DNA from 2 places in the Hahella sp. KA22 genome. Region 1 is predicted to be linked to the other one. Evidence: predicted binding sites of a transcription regulator. Region 1 holds the regulator's gene; the other holds the start of a gene.
The links. The regulator sigma-54, encoded in region 1, starts transcription at its own class of promoters, with help from an activator protein. The targets are predictions, from matches to a motif close to TGGCACNNNNNTTGCTNT.
Positions count from the first base shown of each region.

Region 2: the regulator sigma-54 is predicted to act here: its motif matches at 2,093-2,110, upstream of glnK (P-II family nitrogen regulator).

Region 1 covers NZ_CP035490.1:2,022,502-2,027,183, forward strand. The annotation lists gene rapZ (RNase adapter RapZ) at 1-103, opposite strand, end outside; gene ptsN (PTS IIA-like nitrogen regulatory protein PtsN) at 130-594, opposite strand; gene hpf (ribosome hibernation-promoting factor, HPF/YfiA family) at 601-909, opposite strand; gene EUZ85_RS09045 (RNA polymerase factor sigma-54) at 1,025-2,521, opposite strand; gene lptB (LPS export ABC transporter ATP-binding protein) at 2,644-3,369, opposite strand; gene lptA (lipopolysaccharide transport periplasmic protein LptA) at 3,366-3,890, opposite strand; gene lptC (LPS export ABC transporter periplasmic protein LptC) at 3,874-4,452, opposite strand; gene EUZ85_RS09065 (HAD family hydrolase) at 4,457-4,682, opposite strand, start outside.
Region 2 covers NZ_CP035490.1:6,855,047-6,859,728, forward strand. The annotation lists gene EUZ85_RS30505 (YifB family Mg chelatase-like AAA ATPase) at 1-1,408, opposite strand, end outside; gene EUZ85_RS30510 (accessory factor UbiK family protein) at 1,515-1,793, opposite strand; gene glnK (P-II family nitrogen regulator) at 2,205-2,543, shown strand; gene EUZ85_RS30520 (ammonium transporter) at 2,595-3,866, shown strand; gene EUZ85_RS30525 (SemiSWEET transporter) at 4,044-4,295, shown strand; gene EUZ85_RS30530 (murein L,D-transpeptidase family protein) at 4,311-4,682, opposite strand, start outside.

The DNA.
Region 1 (4,682 bases):
CGATAGGCAGGTTATCGATGCAGTAATAGCCCATATCCTCCAGAACATGGAGCGCCGTACTTTTTCCGGAGCCTGAACGACCGCTTACGATAATCAGCTTCATGTCTTCCTCTTTCCATCGAAGCTGGATTATTTCTCCAGCACCCTCCTGAACAGGGTTTCGTCGTTGTCACAGTCGCGCAGGTGTTCGCAGAAGCGACGGTCATTGAATTTCTGGGCCAGCTGGCTCAGTAGGTCCAAGTGTTCGCTGGTGGCCTCTTGAGGCACGATCAGAACGAACAGCAGGTCCACGGGTTCGTTGTCTATGGCGTCAAAAGGGATTTTGTCCTTGAGCGTAAGCAAGGCCCCTATGATGCGGTCGCAGTTCTCCAAGCGGCAATGGGGTATCGCGATACCCTGGCCGATACCAGTGCTGCCGAGTCTTTCACGGCATATCAGGTTGGTAAAAATGGCGTTCTCGTCCAAAAACGGAAAATGTTGCGCAATCAGATTGGCGATATATTCGAGAACGCGCTTCTTACTCGAGCCCGACACCCCACAGCGTGTGAGGGCGGGCGAGATAATTGACTCAATAGTTAGTGTGGTTTGGGCCATGTTCTGTTATCTGGCGGATGCGCCGTGCATCCGATCAACGTGCTTCTCTTTGTGTTTGAGGATCTGGCGGTCTAATTTGTCCACCAGTGCGTCAATTGACGCGTACATATCTTCGTGTTCAGCATTGGCATGCAGGTCAGCGCCGCTTATGTGCATGGTTGCTTCCGCAATCTGACGCTGTTTTTGAATGGAGAGCGTAACTTGGACATTACTGATACTGTCGAAGTGTCGTTCGAGCTTGTCGAACTTGTTGTTAACGTAGTCTTTCAGTGCTTCAGTTAACTCGACTTGATGTCCGGTGATGTTCATTTGCATACTTTGCTCCTAATGCCAATATACGGTGCATTATGAATTTTGCACTTCCATGAAAAATACTAGCACATCCAATTTGTGACTATTTGATTTAAGTCTTATGCCTGCATTCCTCCTTTTAAATTAACCGCTTACGTTCATTGGAAGGCGGAATGGAAAGCGCCTCCCGGTACTTTGCGATCGTGCGACGGGCGACGTTGATGCCCTGTTCGCCAAGCAGCGCAGCAATTTTGCTGTCGCTCAATGGTTTCTTTGGTGATTCCGCCGCGACTAACTTCTTGATAATAGCTCTAATAGCGGTCGAAGAACACTCGCCACCCGTATCTGTGCTGACATGGCTGGAGAAAAAGTACTTCAGCTCAAATACGCCGCGAGGAGTGTGCATGTATTTCTGGGTGGTCACCCGGGAAATCGTTGACTCATGCATCTCCACCGCCTCCGCAATATCGTGCAGCACCAGTGGCTTCATCGCCTCTTCGCCGTACTCAAGGAATCCTTGCTGATGTTCGACGATTTGTGAGGCGACTTTCAACAGAGTTTCATTACGGCTTTGCAAGCTTTTGATAAACCAGCGGGCTTCCTGTAACTGGTCGCGCAAATAAGTGTTATCTGAGCTGTTGTCCGCCCGTCTCACCAGGCCTGCATAGCCAGGGTTGATGCGGATCTTCGGGGCGATTTCAGGGTTCAGTTCCACCAGCCAGCGGCCGTTGGCTTTTTTGACGATAACGTCAGGAACCACGTATTCGGTATTGCTTTCCTGAATGCCTTCGCCTGGCCTTGGGTTCAAGCTTTGAATCAGTTTGAGCACTTCCCGCAGATCGTCTTCTTTTAGACGGCTGCGGCGCATCAACTGGGCGTAGTCACGGTTGCCAAGCAGATTGATATAGTGGCTGACCACCAGCTTGGCCTGTCCAAGCCAGGGGGTGTCTTTAGGCAGTTGGTTCAACTGGCTCAGCAGGCAGTCCTGTAAGTTGCAGGTGGCGACTCCTGGAGGATCGAACTGCTGCACGCGTTTTAAGACGGCGCGTACTTCGTCCAGCTCAATTTCCTCTTCCCCCTCAGTTTGCAGTCCGCCATGAATTTCGTCAGGAGTGAGTGAGAGATAGCCGTCGGTATTGACTGCATCGATTATCGCAACAGCGATCATGCGGTCAATGTCGGACATGGGGGTAAGGTTCAGTTGCCAGAGAAGGTGGTCTTGCAGGGTTTCGCCTTTGCTATTGCGGGATTCGAAGTCGTACTCGTCATCTTCGCCGCCGCTGTAGCTGCTTGATCCGCTCTGGAAGACATCATCCCAGGCGGTATCGACGGGGAGGTCGTTCGGAATAGAATCGGACCAGTTGTCCTCTTCAGCGAATCCTCCTTCATCCATGCCCGACTCTTGCGTTCGCTCCTTGCTGGAGTTATTAGCGAGCATGTCGCTGATCGTATCGTTCTGAACGTGGTTGGGAGATTCGTCTTCTTCAGACACTTCCAGCATGGGGTTGGACTCAAGCGCTTGTTGAATCTCCTGCTGTAAATCCAGTGTTGAAAGCTGCAAAAGTTTTATTGCTTGTTGCAGTTGCGGGGTCATGGTCAGCTGTTGACCCAGCTTTAACTGCAATGAAGTTTTCATAACCATCTGATGCTTACCACCGATTCAGGCACAGATCTTGTGAGTTTTTCATAGTTATTAGGTGCTTTAATCCTAAGCTCTTGAGCCTTGGGGTCCATCTTGGATGGAGGCCGCCGGTTAAACTAAAGTTTGAACTGGTCACCCAGATAGACCTCTCGAACCTTTGGGTTGGCAAGGATATCACTTGGGGCGCCGCTTGCGATAATAAATCCTTCACTGACAATATAGGCGCGTTCACAAATATCCAAGGTCTCGCGCACATTATGGTCTGTAATTAAAACGCCGATGCCGCGCTTTTTGAGATGCTCGATAATCTGCTTGATATCATTGACGGAAATAGGGTCCACCCCGGCGAAAGGTTCGTCCAGTAAAACAAACTTGGGCTCCGTAGCCAGCGCGCGAGCAATTTCCACGCGTCGACGCTCGCCGCCTGAGAGGCTCATGCCCAGGCTTTTACGAATATGGGTGATGTGAAATTCCTGCAGCAGCTCCTCCATCTTAAGCTTACGCTCCTTGCGGCTGAGATCTGCTCTGGTCTCAAGAATGGCGTAGATATTGTCCTCTACTGACAGCTTTCTGAAGACCGATGCTTCCTGCGGCAGATAGCCAATGCCCTTGCGCGCTCTCCCATGCATTGGCAGGCCGGTGATTTCCGTTTCGTCAATAAATACGCTGCCTTTGTCGCTGGGGATCAGTCCTACCACCATATAGAAACAGGTGGTCTTTCCTGCGCCGTTAGGGCCGAGGAGGCCCACGATTTCGCCGCTGCGGATTTCAACGGACACATCTTTTACTACGGGCCGTTTCTTGTAGGCCTTGGCCAGGTTTCTGGCGGTGAGAGTGCTCATTGTTTATTAGATTTGGGCGGATGATAGATAATTTCAACCTGCTCGGTTTGATTGCCCGATGAGGCTCCCTTTGCCGTGACTAAACGCTTGTCTGTGAAATAAATAATTTCTTCGCCTTCCACTGAGCTATTGTCCTGAAGAATGCGCGCATGGTTACGCATAACGACTTTACTCTGGCTGCGGTCATAATCCATGCTTTCTGCGTAAGCGTGGGTTTCAGTTTGTTTTTCTTGGTCAAACTGCACTAAATGAGCGGGTTTGCCGGTCGCCTGGAAGCGGCTGATGCCATTGTCGTCGGTGTATAAAATGACTTTGTCCGCCTCAATGCTGGATTTGCCTTGGGTAATGACGACATTGCCGATATAGGTGTCGATGCCTTTTTGGCCATCTCTCTCCCAACGTCCCGCTTTGATGCGCACTGGTTCGTCACTGCCGTTAAGAAGATCCAAAGCATGGCTAAGCGGGGCGAACATAAGGCTCAATAACAGCGCCGCGGTGAATAGTTTACTTGGGTTGTGCATAAACGCCGGTTACCTGAGAAAGTAATACAATAAGCTTTTTATCAATGTCCGCCTCCATTCCGACAGCGGTTAACTGATTGATATTTGAAGTTATCTTAACGGGTTGATCGGTGCTGATAAAGCGCGACTTGTTGTTGTAGTCGAGCGCTTGCGTTTGCATGAGAATTGGCGCCCCGTCGTTGGAAGCGCCATTTACTTCCACGTCCCCACGCAGTTTCAGGGTGTCCTGCTTGATCAGCAGCTCGCCTTCCAGGGACTCCACATGCCAGCTTTTCTCCCCTTGCTGGAAGATCTCCAGATTGGGGCGCGTGAGTACGCCGGTGTCTGTATCAGGATAGTGCTTCGCCAGCTGGCTTTGCAGGCGGCTGGTGAGTGCGCCCTCTTTGTTGTAGGTGGTGTAAACCGCGTTGATGACAAATGCGTCAGGTTCGTCTTTCAGGAGCGGTTCTTCCTCGAAGAACGGGACGCTGGCTTCGTCCTGATAGGCGACCAGATAAATAACCAAAAGCGCCGCCAAAGCCGCGTAGAGCCATTTGCTGTATTGTCTGAACAGTTCTGTCATGAAGTTATAGGTAGGCTTCCAAGGAGGTGTGGAGCAGGCCTTTTGCCGCCAGAATCATATCGCATACCTCTCTGACCGCGCCTTTGCCGCCCTGGGTTGCGGTGCAGTAAGTGGCGTGCTGACGGACAAACCAGTGACCGTTCGGCACGGTAACGCCAAATCCGCAGCTGCGAATGGCCGCCAGATCGGGCAGGTCGTCGCCGACATAGGCGCATTCATCCAACTCTAAA
Region 2 (4,682 bases), 2.1 Mb from region 1:
CCACCCGCAGAACCCGGTGGTAGGCTCTAGCGGATAAACCAAGCCTTTGCAGGGCCCGCTCCAGCAACTGTCGCTCTTTTTCTCCCAACTGACAGTGTTGTTCCAGGGGCTCACCCTGCAGATATTGGTTGGCGCAGCCTGCCCGGGCCAGTTGCGTCTGTCTGGCGGTGTTTACCCGCGAAGCAATTTGAGCGCTGTTTTCTGACCTGCCGGCGCGTTGCAGCTCGTTGATAGCGACAGCGGGCACCTCGACATGCAAGTCAAAACGATCTAACAAAGGGCCGGAAATCTTTTGTCGATAGCGACTTACCTGCACTTCGGTGCACTTGCAGGCCACTTCAGGGTGGCCGGAATAGCCACAAGGGCATGGGTTCATCGCAGCGATGAGCTGAAAACGGGCGGGAAAAGTAGTCTGCTGTGCGGCTCGGGAAATCACAATTTCTCCCGACTCCATCGGCTCTCGCAATACTTCCAACACTTTTCGATCAAATTCCGGCAATTCGTCGAGAAATAACACACTATTATGCGCCAATGAGATTTCTCCAGGTTTGGGATTTGAGCCGCCGCCGACCAGCGCAACCGCAGATGCCGTATGATGCGGAGCCCTGAAACGCCGCTGTCGCCACTGTGTCATATCCAGACTAATGCCCGCCACGGAATTAACCGCCGCGGTTTCCAGCGCTTCCATTTCCGTCAGCTCGGGTAAGATGCCCACCAGACGCGACGCCAGCATGGTTTTCCCCGTTCCCGGCGGGCCGAACATCAACATATTGTGATTGCCCGCTGCGGCAATTTCCAACGCTCGTTTTGCTTGAAACTGGCCCTTGATGTCCGCCATATCTGGCGCTTTGCACCTTGGCGCTGCGCGCTCCTGCTGGCGTATCGGCGTCATGCGTTCATGTCCCAGCAGAAAGGCGGCCAACTGCCCCAGGGTGGCGGGCGCATAGACTTCCAACGCAGACACCAGACTGGCTTCCTGAGCGTTTTGCGGCGGCAACATAATTTTTGCGCCAGCCTGGGCGCAGCGAAGCGCGGCGGGCAACATACCGGCCACTGGCCGTAGTTCTCCAGAAAGCGCCAGTTCACCGTAAAATTCATATCCGGCAAGCGCTTCATCCGGCAATTGCCCTGACGCCGCCAGAACGCCAACGGCGATAGCAAGATCATAACGACCTCCCTCTTTAGGAAGATCTGCGGGGGCGAGATTGATTGTGATGCGACGGGCGGGAAATTCAAAACCGCTGTTGAGTAACGCGCTCCTGACTCGATCTTTACTTTCTTTGACTGCGGCTTCAGGAAGCCCAACGATAGACAGGGCCGGCAAGCCGTTTGACAGGTGGGCTTCGACTTTTACCAGCGGCGCTTCCACGCCAAGTTTGGCGCGCGTATTGACGATTGCGAGTGACATACTCCCTCCTTGGATAAATTCAGCCTCGTTCCTGAGGCGCTTAATATGTAGGTATTAAAACGAGACCGGCGACAGAATTCTCATCGCCGGTTAATAAAAAAGTCCGTTAGGCTTGTTCGCCTTGCTCACTCTTGGCTTGCAAAGCCGCTTCCAGTTCAACCACGCGTTTTTCCAGACTGTCCAGTTTCTCTCTGGTGCGGCGCAATACTTCCAATTGCACGTCGAACTCTTCCCGGGTCACCAGATCCAGCTTGGAGATGATGCTGGATAAAGCCGCCTTGGCTTGCTGCTGCACATCTTCATGCGCCGATTTAGCAACATCCGGCAGAAACTGGCCAAAATGCTGGTTGAACGCGTTAAGCAAATCTACTGGTGATACCGACATGGAAAGTCCTCCGTTTTTCGGAGCGGCGATTGTACCACGGCGTTCCTGGTTTGTTTATGGAATCCTCCCCGTTTCCCGCCATTGGCTGTAGAACTGAACAGAATGTGACAGCAAATCCCGTTTATAACGTTCTCTCTCTGCTTTTTTGCACGAATTTTGTGCATTTTTTTAAATGCGCACCAGCCACGGGCGCCATTTAACCTCAAACAGGGGCGTGCTGCGCTATAATTGTGCCCTGACTTTTCCACAAGGTAAGAAATATTCATCTAGTTAACTGTTTTAAATAAATTTTTTATCATTGGCACAGCAGATGCTACATCACGCACAAATTCCGCACATATTTTTGTGCGTGGTTGAGCTTGCTGATTGTGCGATTTCTATAACAGGCGGGTAGATACAAAGGAGAAAAAAATGAAACTGGTAACTGCCATTATCAAGCCATTCAAGCTGGATGATGTGCGTGAAGCACTCTCCGAGATTGGCGTTCAGGGCGTAACCGTGACCGAAGTAAAAGGGTTCGGTCGTCAGAAGGGCCACACAGAGCTGTACCGTGGCGCAGAGTATGTCGTCGACTTTCTCCCCAAGGTGAAAATCGAAGTCGCTATCGGCGATGACTTGCTCGATCAAGTCGTAGAAGCCATCACCAAAGCCGCCAACACCGGCAAAATCGGCGACGGCAAAATTTTTGTGGTGGATCTGCAACAAGCCATCCGCATAAGGACCGGCGAGACTGGTACAGACGCGATTTAACCAAAACTAACAACAACTGGTAACTGACAAGCCTAGTGCGGAGGGCTTTTCATGGAAAACAATGTTTTTCACTTACAATATGCATTAGATACCTTCTATTTTCTTGTGATGGGCGCATTGGTCATGTGGATGGCCGCCGGTTTCGCCATGTTGGAATCCGGGTTGGTGCGCGCCAAAAACACCACTGAAATTCTTACCAAAAACGTCGCGCTCTACGCCATCGCCTGCATCATGTATCTGATCTGCGGCTATGAAATCATGTATGGCAGCGGCGGATATTTCCTAAGCGCTATCATGCCCGGCGAGACCTATGTCGATGACACCCTGAAGTCATTCGCTGAGCGCGAAGGCGGCTTCACAGGAGGCGCTATCTATTCCGGCGCTTCTGACTTCTTCTTCCAGGTCGTATTTGTGGCGACCGCCATGTCCATCGTGTCCGGCGCCGTCGCCGAGCGAATGAAACTGTGGGCGTTCCTGGCTTTCGCCGTGGTGATGACTGCATTTATCTATCCGATGGAAGGTTCTTGGACTTGGGGCGGTAACGCCGTATTTGGTCTGTACAGCCTGGGCGATATGGGCTTCAAAGACTTCGCCGGTTCCGGCATTGTTCACTTGGCCGGTGCGGCGGCGGCTCTGGCTGGCGTATTGCTGCTTGGCCCACGTAAAGGCAAATATGGCCCTAACGGACAGGTTAACGCTATTCCTGGCGCCAACCTGCCTTTGGCGACACTGGGCACTTTCATCCTGTGGATGGGCTGGTTCGGCTTCAACGGCGGCTCCGTACTGAAACTAGGCGATATCGGCAACGCCAACTCCGTGGCTATCGTATTCCTGAACACTAACGCGGCAGCGGCTACTGGCGCGATAGCAGCCCTGATCACCGCCCGTCTGCTGTTCGGCAAAGCGGACCTGACCATGCTTCTCAACGGCGCCCTGGCAGGTCTGGTGGCGATCACTGCTAATCCAGACGCACCCTCTCCCGTCGCCTCATCACTGATTGGCGTAGTGGCTGGCGTGCTGGTTGTATTCTCCATCGTGACCCTGGACAAACTGAAAATCGACGATCCTGTTGGCGCGATTTCTGTACACGGCGCTTGCGGTCTACTGGGACTTCTGGTGGTTCCCTTCACAACTGACGTTAGCTTCATGGCTCAGCTAGCTGGCGCGCTCACCATCTTCGTATGGGTATTCGCAACCAGCTTGGTGGTGTGGGGCCTGATTAAAGTGATCATGGGCATCCGCGTCAGCGAAGAAGAAGAGTACGAAGGCGTAGATCTGGCGGAATGTGGGATGGAAGCCTATCCTGAATTCACCCGCGACTGATCTCTCAAATCGGCTTCAAAGAGGGCTGCCATTTGGCGGCCCTTTTTCGTGTGAGCAGGATACGGTGTTATTAGAAGTCTGCGCCCCCATCCATAACGACGGGGCGTACATATTTTCCCCTAGTTACGCTGCTGGACAGCGTGATTAAAATGCGCGCAATTCTATAGGGTTAATAAGATGTTAGCATCCATCATCGGCACACTGGCGGCGCTTCTCACCACACTGGCGTTCCTGCCTCAGGTCAGACAAACGTTGAAAACGAAAAACACATCCGGCATCTCGCTCGGCATGTATAGCATTTTCACGTTGGGCGTCTTTCTGTGGCTGCTTTATGGGATCATGATGGTAGCGTGGCCGATTATTATCGCTAATACTCTGACATTAGCGCTGGCGTCCACCGTGTTAGCGTTGAAGCTGAAGCACGGTTAATGGCCGTGCGCTGACCTACGGCAGAATTTCAATAGGCGTGCCGTCCGGCACCAAAGACCAGATCTCATCCATCGCCTGATTGTTGACGGCGATACATCCATCCGTCCAATCAAACTCGTAAAGCCAGATACTGTCACGGTCATGATTGAAACCATTGGGCCAGCCATGGATCATAATCATCCCGCCCGGCTCGCGCCCCTGGCTCTTCGCGAATTCAACGTCCTGATCATTTGGATAAGAGACGTGAATGGACTTGTGAAACGCGCTGTTAGGGTTACGCCAATCAAGAGAGTAAGTGCCTTCAGGCGTTCGCTCATCCCCTTCGAACTGTTTATGTCCCAGCGGCTTATCGCCCAAAGCGATCGGATACACCCGCAAAGGCTTCCC